Stappia indica: one gene and its partner. The protein of the gene in region 2 binds, or shares a complex with, the protein of the main gene of each other region. Links are inferred from orthologs where the notes say so. Each region holds a gene or a part of one and is shown on either strand. Other genes may lie near its edges.

Region 1 (4,651 bases), 1.8 Mb from region 2 along the record:
GAACCGCAGTCCCATCGGGCATTTTAGTTGGGACACCACAGAGGTTCATCACGTTAGCGACAACACGCACCGTGTACGCCCCGCGAGAGAAACCAATTAAAATAATCTTATCGCCTGGCTCGTAGTATGAAATTATCTTTTCATAACAATCTATTACATTCTCATCTATACCTAACCCCAGCGCCGAAGCTAAAATATTTCTAATGGACGAAATAGAGATACTTCCAATACTCCCAGACCCGATACCTGGATCGTAGAAACACACTTGCTTTTGCGGGCTGATAGGCGACGCAGGCCCCGGACGCATAGCGCGATACATTTTATAGACATTTGACAGATTCTGATCTGGAGAAACACCGCCTACCTGACCGGTGCCGTCTGAAAAAATTACTATATTCTTCGACATAATGCACCATCCAATAAAATACCTACGCGAAATCGAAGTATTCAAACAAATCCTGAACCTCATCATCGCGACGGCGACTAAGCCCTTCCCCGCGATGCGCACAAGGATGCTTTACTCGGCTAAGCCCAGGAGCAGCTTCGAAGGTAGCAGAACCTCCGTTCGCCATAGACACTCTAATAATTTCTGCGCCGCACTCCCGGCACCGTTGGCGCGTTTTCTTCTTTTCATCAGGGGCAGATGCCCAGTACGCATTCACATACGACATTCGCCCGTTTCTCGAGCGTCTCGAGTAACCACTCCGTTTCAACAAACCACGTGCCATCGGGCCAGCCTCAGGAATGTTGTTACTCTACGTTAACCCCTATAGAATGAGAACAAAAGAAGAAAATCCTCAATCCTTCACCGGCACCACGGGTTCGTTCTTGGTCTGGCGGATGGTGAGGGCCGTGCGCACGCTGTCGACATTGGGCGTGGCGGTGAGTTCGCGGATGATGAAGTTCTGGAAGGACTGCAGGTCCGGCACCACGCATTTCAGGAGGAAATCTACCTCGCCGGACAGCATGTAGCTCTCCCGTACCTCGGGCCAGCTCTTGACCTTGTCCTCGAAGGCGTTGAGGTCGCTTTCGGTCTGCGAATGCAGCCCGACCATGGCGAAGGCGGTGACTTCGTAGCCGAGCTGCTTTTCGTCCAGCAGCGTGCGGTAGCCGGTGATAAGTCCGGCCTCCTCGAGCGCGCGCACGCGGCGCAGGCAGGGCGGCGCGGAAATGCCGACGCGGCGCGCCAGCTCCACATTGGTGATGCGGCCATCCGCCTGCAGCTCTTTCAGAATGTGCCAATCAATCGCGTCGAGGCGAATTTTCACGCTGGTCTCCTTCACAAATCGCTGGCACAGACATGTCGTCGCCCATTCGCCGAATGCAGCGGCCGTGCAAGCCGCGCCGCCCGAGATCCGGCAGGCGGGAGGACCGGCCGGACGGGCAAGGGACGCGGTGCCAGGCGCACAATGGGGCCGACAGATCGTGCCTCCTGTTCATCCGGGCACTTATGATTCTTTGCCGAAACCTGCAATACTATATCAACACAGGTCATGACGAAGAAATATCCGGAAAGCGAAACCTCACAGGAACCGGCGACCGCCTGGGTGCTGACCGACGGCAAGGCCGGCGACGAGACCCAGTGCCTTGCCGTCGCCGAAGCGCTGGGGCTGGCGGCCGAGTGCCGGCGCGTGGCGCCGCGCGCGCCCTGGTCCTGGATCATGCCCCGCCTCGGCCTGATCGACCCGCGCGAGGCGCCCTCGCGCCCCGGCAGCCCCACCGCCCCGCCCTTTCCCGATCTCGTCATCGCTTCGGGCCGGCGCGCGGTCTCCTATCTTGCCCGCATCAAGCGCGAAAGCTTTGGGCGCACCTTCACCGTGTTCCTGAAGGATCCGCGCACCGGCGCGGGGGCGGCGGACCTGATCTGGGTGCCCGAACACGACACTTTGCGTGGCGACAACGTGATCGCGACGCCGAGCGGCCCGCACCGGTTCTCGCAAGACCGCCTTGCCGCCGCGCGCGCCGCGCCCCGTCCCGAGATCGCCGCCCTGCCCCGTCCGCGCGTTGCCGTGCTGGTCGGCGGCGACAGCCGCAACCACCGTTTCTCCGACGGCGACATGGCGGAGCTTGCGCAGGGGCTGGCGCGGATCGCCGCGGAAGGCGCCGCGCTGATGGTCACCGCCTCCCGCCGCACGCCGCCGGCGCTGGCGCGCGCGTTGCGCAAGCTCGCGGCAAGCGGGCCGCACATCATGTGGGACGGAAGCGGGGACAACCCGATGCTCGACTATCTCGCCAATGCCGATGCGGTGGTGGTGACGGCGGACAGCGCCAACATGGTCGGCGAGGCTCTGGCGAGCGGGCGGGCAGTGCATGTTTTCCACCCCAGCGGCGGACACCGCAAATTCGATGCGTTTCTGGGGGCAGTTTCGGCAAGGAACGCCGTGCACCCCTTTCCCGGACCGCTTAAAGTGACTACCTGTGAGCCGATCGATTCAACCCCGGTGATCGCCGAGGCGATCCGGCAGCGCCTTGCGGCGCATCGCGCCAGGCTCGCGCAAGCGGCGACCGGCGAACGGACATGACAGGCAAGGACGACGAGGCGATGGCCGAACAGCACCACAAACTCCTGATCATCGGCTCCGGCCCGGCCGGCTATACCGCAGCCGTCTATGCGGCGCGCGCCATGCTGGAGCCGGTGCTGATCACCGGCATCCAGCCGGGCGGCCAGCTGACCATCACCACCGAGGTGGAGAACTATCCGGGCTTCGCCGACCCGATCCAGGGTCCCTGGCTGATGGAAGAGATGCGCAAGCAGGCGGAAAACGTCGGCACGACAATCGTTTACGACACGATCCTGTCGGCCGACCTGTCGGTGCGCCCGTTCCGCCTGACCGGGGACAGCGGCACCACCTACACCTGCGATGCGCTGGTGATCGCCACCGGTGCCCAGGCCAAGTGGCTGGGCATTGCGACCGAGCAGGAGTTCATGGGCGCGGGCGTCTCGGCCTGCGCCACCTGCGACGGCTTCTTCTATCGCGGCAAGGAAGTGATCGTGGTCGGCGGCGGCAACACCGCCGTCGAGGAGGCGCTGTATCTCGCCAACCTCGCCTCCAAGGTGACCGTGGTGCACAGGCGCGATTCCTTCCGCGCCGAGAAGATCCTGCAGGACCGGCTTGCCCGCAACGACAAGATCGAGGTGATCTGGGACAGCGTCGTCGACGAGGTGCTGGGCGGCGGCATGCCGAAGACGGTGACCGGCGCGCGCATCCGCAATGTCCATACGGGCGAGACCCGCGACATTTCCGCCGACGGCTTCTTCGTCGCCATCGGCCATGCGCCGGCGACGGAGCTGTTCAAGGAGCAGCTGAAGATGAAGCCGTCCGGCTACATCTGGACCGCGCCGGACAGCTCGGCAACCTCGATTCCCGGCGTTTTCGCCGCCGGCGACGTCACCGACGAGATCTACCGCCAGGCGGTGACCGCGGCCGGCATGGGCTGCATGGCGGCGCTCGAGAGCGAGCGATACCTCGCCGAACTGGACATTGCGGAAGTGCAGGCCGCCGAATAGGCTGTCTTCCGGGAGGCTTCGGCCGAAATCGCTGGAACTGACGCGAACAGACAGAGGGTGTCGTGCCGCTTGACTGGGACAAGCTGAGGATTTTCCACGCGGCCGCGCAGGCCGGCAGCTTCACGCATGCCGGCGACATGCTCAACATGAGCCAGTCGGCGGTCAGCCGGCAGGTCAGCGCGCTGGAGCACGACCTGAAGGTCCCGCTGTTCCACCGGCATGCGCGCGGGCTGCTGCTGACCGAGCAGGGCGAGGTGCTCTATCGCACCGCGCGCGAGGTGTTCATGAAGCTTGAGGCCGCGCAGGCCCGGCTGACCGACAGCCGCGAGAAGCCGACCGGCGCCCTGCGGATCACCACCACCGTCGGCCTCGGCTCGACCTGGCTGACCGAGCGGCTCAACGAGTTCATCGACCTCTACCCGGAGATGGACCTCAGGCTGATCTTCGACGACGACGAGCTCGATCTCGGCATGCGCGAGGCGGACGTGGCTATCCGTCTGCGCCAGCCGACGCAGCCGGACCTGATCCAGCGCAAGCTGTTCACGGTGCACTTCCACGTCTATGCCGCGCCGGGCTACATCCAGCGCTTCGGCGCCCCGAAGTCCGTCGCCGCCCTCGACGGCCACCGGATCGTCACCTTCGGCGAGCATGCCCCGCCCTATCTGCGGGACATGAACTGGCTGGAAACTGCGGGTTTGCCGCCGGGCGAGCAGCGTCGTTCGGTGCTGCGCGTCAACAATGTGGTGGCCATCAAGCGCGCCGTCCAGCGCGGCATCGGCATCGCAATGCTGCCCGACTACATCAACGAAGACAGCTCGGGCCTGGTGCAGTTGCTCCCGGAAGCGGAGGTGCCGAGCTTCGACACCTATTTCGTCTACCCTTCCGAGCTGAAGAACACCGCGCGCATCGCCGTGTTCCGCGACTTCCTGCTGGCCAAGGCCGAGCGCTGGACCTACTGACGGCAGGCCGCCGAGCCCTGCCTCTTGTTGCACTGCAAATTTCGAAACAAGCCGCAGCGTGACGGCGGGCGCCCTTGCGCGGCGTGCCGAGGGAGCAGGCAGGAGCTGCGCAGCCTGCCTCGCCCGGCGGCACCGCACACGTGCGACAGGCTGCCGCAGTGACGTGAAATCAGGCACTTCGCCC
Region 2 (5,641 bases):
GGCGATTCGCTACCTGCCCGGGCAGCCGGTCATGGTGCTCGCCGGGCGCATCGCCCTCGACCGGACCAGCCTGACGCGCAATCTCGACCTCCTTGCCAGGAAGGGACTGGTCCGGCGCGTTGCCGGACTGCCCGGAAACCAGCGTGTCTGCGAGTTGACGCCGGAGGGCGATGCCGTTCTCGAGCCGCTTCTGGCGGTATGGCCGGACGCCTATGCGTCGGTGATGAAGGACATCACGGAAGAGGAAGCGGCGATCTATCTCAGCGTCGCCCGCCGGCTGGCGGCGCCGTGAAACCCGGATCGGGCCCTTGTGCTCGCCTCTCTATGTGTATATGCACGTCAAAACCCTACCAAGGAGGCTAGCATGTCGGTTCCGATTGTCGTCACGGGTTTGGGCGCCGTGTCCCCGCTGGGCGCCGGCATCGAGGCGAACTGGCGCCGGCTGATCGCGGGGCAGAGCGGCATCGTCGCCAACACCCGCTTCGACACGACCGGCTGGAAATGCGGGATCGCCGGGCTGGTCCCCTCCATCGCGGAGGATGCCGAGGGATTCGACCCCGAGCGCTGTATGGATGCCCGCGACCGGCGCCGGAACGACCTGTTCATCCAATACGCCATGGCCGCAGCCATCGAGGCGCTCGACCAGGCCGGCTGGCACCCGGAGGAGCCCGGGCAGCGGGCGCGCACCGCAACGCAGATCGGCACCGGGGTCGGCGGCGTCCCGGCGATCACCGCGGCGAGCGAACTGGTCCGCACGGAAGGGCCGCGCCGGCTGTCTCCCTTCGTCGTTCCCTCGTTCCTGCCCAATCTCGCGGCAGGCCAGGTGTCGATCCGCTTCGGCTTCAACGGGCCGGCCGGCTCGCCCACCACGGCCTGCGCCGCCTCCGCCCAGGCCATCGGCGATGCCATGCGCCTGATCCGCTCGGGCGAAGCCGATATCGCCCTGTGCGGCGGCGCGGAAGGCTGCGTCGATCCCGTCGCCATCGGCGGCTTCACGGCGGCCAAGGCGCTGTCCTTCGGCTACAATGACGACCCGCAGCGCGCCTCCCGTCCGTTCGACGCGGACCATGACGGGTTCGTTCTCTCCGAAGGCGCGGCAATGCTGGTCATCGAGCGGCTGGACCATGCCGAGCGCCGGGGCGCTCGCCCCCTGGCCGTCCTGTCGGGCTACGGCACCACGACGGACGCCCACCACGTCACCGCCGGCTGGCCGGACGGCCGCGAGGCCGCGCGGGCGATGGAGATCGCCATCGCGATGGCCGGGCTCGAGGCTGCGGATATCGGCTATGTCAACGCGCATGCCACCTCGACGCCCGTCGGCGATGCGGCGGAGCTCGCCGCCCTGGAGCGGGTCCTGGGCGCTGCGCGCGGCCGCGTGCCGATCAGCTCCACGAAGTCGGCAACCGGTCACATGCTGGGGGCAGCAGGGGCCATCGAGGCCGTGTTCTCGGTCCTTGCCATCCGCGACAGGACCCTGCCGCCCAGCCTGAACATCGCCCGGCCGATGGCGGAGGCCGAAGGGTTCGACCTGATCTCGCAAGGCGCCCGGTCGGCGCCGGTCGACCATGTCCTCTCCAACGCCTTCGGCTTCGGCGGGGTGAACGCCGCGCTGGTCTTCAGCCGCTTCGACTGACGCCGGCTGCCAGCGGACAACAGCAAAAAAGGCGCGCCATGGGCGCGCCTTTCTCGCAAAGCGTAAGATCGGACCTCATCGGAGGCCCGCAAACATACTCAGGCGGTGCGGTCGACCGTCGAGCCGGGCTCGGCCGCCGGGGCCTCGCCCTCCGGCTTGCGCTCCTTCGGCCCGCCCTTCGACACGCCGACAAGCGCCGGACGCAGCACGCGGTCGCCGATCACGTAGCCGGCCTGCATCACCTGCACGACAGTGTTGTTCGGCACCTCGGTGTTCGGCACCTCGAACATCGCCTGGTGGAAATTCGGATCGAATTTCTCGCCGGCCGGGTCGATGCGGCGCACGCCGTGCTTGTCGAGCTGGTTGAGCATCTCGCGCTCGGTCATCTCGACGCCCTCGATCAGGGCGCGCATGCTCTCGTTGGCCGCATCGCGGGCCTCGGCGGAGATCGCCTCCAGCGCCCGGCGCAGGTTGTCGCCGACGCCCAGCATGTCGCGGGCGAAGCTGGCCGCGGCGTATTGCTTGCTGTCGCGGATTTCCTTCTCGGTCCGCCGGCGCAGGTTCTCCATCTCCGCCATGGTGCGGAGCATGCGATCCTTCAGCTCGGCGTTTTCCGCCAGCAGCGCCTCGGTCGGATCGAGCGCGGCCTGCGCCTCGCCGCCGTTCTCGGCCTCATGACCGGAAACGGCATCCTCGGGGTTGATATTGGTCTTGTCGTTGCTGTCGTTCATGGTCTTCCCGGCAATGCTCGGCGTCTTCAGAAAAAGGTCTGGTCCGACCGGCGCCCCCGCCTCTCGCCCGGCCATCAGCGGCCAGGGGAAATCCGGGCTCTCGCCGATGCGCGGAACTGCCGACCGGCCCTTCGGCCTGCCCGCATCCCACGCAAGACGCACCGATCCGGCAAGCCTTCAAAGGCAAGCCGGACCGGCGTGATTCGGTTCAGGGTTCGCCCTAGACCGGACTGCGTCAGATCGCAGTCTGGATCCAGGCGGCCAGCTTGTTCTTCGGTGCCGCGCCGATCTGCGTGGAGACCGGCTGGCCGTCCTTGAACAGGATGAGCGTGGGGATGGAACGCACCCCGTACTTCATCGCCATGTTCTGGTTCTCGTCGATGTTGAGCTTGGTGATCTTCACCTGCCCGCTCATCTCTTCGGAGATTTCCTCCAGCGCCGGTGCGATCATCTTGCACGGACCGCACCATTCGGCCCAGAAGTCCACCACGACGGTGCCGGACGCCTGCAGGACGTCGGTTTCGAAGCTCTCATCGGTCACGACTGAAGTGGCCATCTCATGCCCTTTCCAAAAGCTCGCGGATGCGACGCATCCTTTCGTTGCCCCGAACGTAGGAAGGCGACCCGCCCGCGTCAAGCAAGCGTTGGGTCGCACCCGTGTCGCGGCGGTCTCAGGCCGGCGCCAGCGCCGCCACCGCCGCGTCCATCGCCTCGCCCGGCAGTTCCACCAGCTTCGGCCCGGCCGTATAGACCAGCGCGGCCCGCACGGCCCGCCCCGGCCAGATGTCGGCGAGCAGCCGGCGATAGACCGCAAGCTGCACCACATAGGCCTCGCCGATCTCGTGCGGCCCCTCCGGCACCCGCCGGTCGGTCTTGAAGTCGAGGATCCACACCGCGTCCTCGTCGACGCGCAGCCGGTCGATCTGGCCCGACACCTCATAGGCCGAGCCGTCGGCAAGGCGCAGCGTTCCGGCCAGGGGCACTTCCGCGCGCGCATCGGCCGAGAAGACGGCGGCAAAGCCGGGATGCTCCAGCACGCCGAGCGCCTCGTTCAAGAGCTGCTCCGCCCTTGCGGCAAAGAGCGGGCTCAAGGCATGGGCGAGATAGCGCCCGCCTGCGGCGCGGCGCTCTGCCGGCGGCAGCTCGGGCAGCAGCTGCAGCAGCCGGTGCAGGTGGCGGCCGCGCTCCAGCGCGAAGTCGGGAGCTGCCCGCGCTTCCGCCAGCCGGTCGGTCGCCGGCACCGGTTCGGCCCCCTCCTTCGCCTCCATCTCGTCGAAGGCCTCGGACGGGCGCAGGCGGCGCGGGCGCTCGGGCGCTGCTACCGGCGCGAACAACCAGGCAGGGGCCGGCGGCGACGATCCTTCCTCCGCAGCCTCTGTCCCTCGCGCCAGCAGCGGCGCCGGCGCGGTGGTGCCGGGGCGCTGCCAGATGCGGCAGGGGCCGCCGTCTCCCGCCTCGCCGTCGCGGGCACCCGGCTCCAGCGCGCGTGCCACCAGCGCGTGCCAGCACTCCTCCGACTGGCCGCGCGCCGGCATCCAGCCGCAGACGATCAGCCGGTCGCGGGCGCGCGTCATAGCCACATAGAGCAGGCGGCGGTATTCGTCGGCCGCCGCCTGGCGCAGGGCGTCCAGCCGCTCGCCGTGCCAGGGGCTGCGCTCGGCCTTGACCGGGTTCCAGACAAGGCCCGTGACCTCGCCGAGATTGCCGGGCATCGCCCGCTCGATGAAGACCGGGTCGTGATGGGCGCTGACCGGTGCCGCGCCGCCGTCGACCAGCACGACGAGCGGCGCCTCCAGCCCCTTCGCCCCGTGCACGGTCATGATCCGCACCACGCCGCGCGCCGCATTGAGCTCGCGCTTCACCTCCGTCGGCGCGGCCGCGAACCAGGCGAGGAAGCCCTCCAACCCCGGCACGCCGGTCTGCTCGAACGCAAGCGTCACCGCCAGGAACTCGTCGAGCACGTCGTCGACTTCCGAGCCGAGGCGGGCGCGGAAAGCGCGACGTCCCCCGTCGGCGCCCAGCAGCCGCGAGAAGAACTCGAAGGGCGGCATGAAGTCGGCGCGCGCGCGCCAGGTCTCGATCCGCTCGCGTGCCCGCTCGAACGCCGGATCGCTGTCCGCCTGCCGGCGCAGCGACTGCCACAGCGTGCCGGAGCGCAAGGAAGCTCCGTCCGGCCGGGCGAGGCGGAACAGCGCGTCGTCGTCGAGGCCGAGCAGCGGGCTCTTCAGCAGGCAGGCAAGCGACAGGTCGTCCTCGGGCAGCAGCAGGAAGCGGCCGAGCGCCAGCAGATCCTCCACCGCAATATGCTGGTTCAGCACCAGCCGGTCGCTGCCGGCCACCGGCACGCCCTCGCGCTTCAGGGCCCGCGTCAGCGCATCGACGAAGGGCCCGCGCTTGCGCACAAGCACCAGCACGTCGCCGGGCGCCGCCTCGCCGCTCTTCCACCAGCTCCGCACCGAGCGCGCCAGCCGGTCGGCCAGCCGCAGCATCGGACTGTCCGCACCGATGCGGTCGACCGGCGCGGTCCAGTCGTCCGGCACCTCCTGCTCCACCGGCTCCTCCGGCGGCCAGATCTCGACCATGCCGGGGTCGTTGCGCCGCACCGCCTCATGGATCGGCGCGCCTGCCTCCTGCGACAGGCCCGCATGCATGTCGGGGGCCTCGAACACCGTGTCGACGGCCGAGAGCACATCGGGCCGCGAGCGGAAGGAGAGCGTCAGCTCGACACGCTCGAACGCCGCCTCGGCATCCTTCGCCCGCCGCTCGAAATAGCGGCGCATGTCGGCGAAATAGGCCGGCACCGCGCCCTGGAACGAATAGATCGACTGCTTCTCGTCGCCGACGGCAAAGAGCGTGCGGATGCGCTCGTTCGCCGAGGCTCCGGCGAAGAATTCCTCTGCGAGTGCCTGGACGACGCGCCACTGGTGCGGGCTGGTGTCCTGCGCCTCGTCGACCAGGATGTGGTCGAGCCCCTGGTCGAGCTTGTACTGCACCCACAAGGCCGCATCCGCGCGCGACAGCAGGCTCGCCGTGCGCACGATCAGGTCCTCGAAGTCCATCAGCCCGCGCCGGGTCTTCTCGCGCTCGTAGATGTCGAGCATGGCATCGGCGAGCCGCAGCGCGGCTTCCGTGCCGGCCAGCGCATAGGCGATCCGCCGCCGCTCGAGCAGCGCCAAAAGCCGCTCCTGCTCGGCAAAGAGCCGCTCGACCACTTGCGGGAAGTTTTCTTCCACCTTCTTGGTCGCCAGCGCCTTGGTCGGCGCCAGGTCCTTGTTGA

The links.
Region 1: the proteins of trxA (region 2) and trxB are in contact, whole or in part, in a crystal structure (PDB 1F6M), measured with the Escherichia coli proteins. The link is inferred for Stappia indica from one-to-one orthologs.

Annotation. Positions count from the first base shown.
Region 1 is NZ_CP046908.1:1,539,794-1,544,444, forward strand. The notes cover bases 1,536-4,525. They hold trxB (thioredoxin-disulfide reductase), read left to right. Parts: upstream 1,536-2,542; coding sequence 2,543-3,508; downstream 3,509-4,525. Other genes in these bases: GH266_RS07250 (mitochondrial fission ELM1 family protein), read left to right, coding at 1,536-2,522; GH266_RS07260 (LysR family transcriptional regulator), read left to right, coding at 3,571-4,467. In the rest of the region: GH266_RS07240 (T6SS phospholipase effector Tle1-like catalytic domain-containing protein), read right to left, coding at 1-406; GH266_RS07245 (Lrp/AsnC family transcriptional regulator), read right to left, coding at 798-1,268; more of GH266_RS07250, read left to right, coding at 1,494-1,535.
Region 2 is NZ_CP046908.1:3,350,871-3,356,511, reverse strand. What follows is about bases 1,261-3,965. They hold trxA (thioredoxin), read right to left. Parts: upstream 2,921-3,965; coding sequence 2,600-2,920; downstream 1,261-2,599. Other genes in these bases: addA (double-strand break repair helicase AddA), read right to left, coding at 3,036-3,965; grpE (nucleotide exchange factor GrpE), read right to left, coding at 1,732-2,364; fabF (beta-ketoacyl-ACP synthase II), read left to right, coding at 1,261-1,633. Also shown: GH266_RS15730 (MarR family winged helix-turn-helix transcriptional regulator), read left to right, coding at 1-292; more of fabF, read left to right, coding at 365-1,260; more of addA, read right to left, coding at 3,966-5,641. UniProt on the Escherichia coli protein: Participates in various redox reactions through the reversible oxidation of its active center dithiol to a disulfide and catalyzes dithiol-disulfide exchange reactions.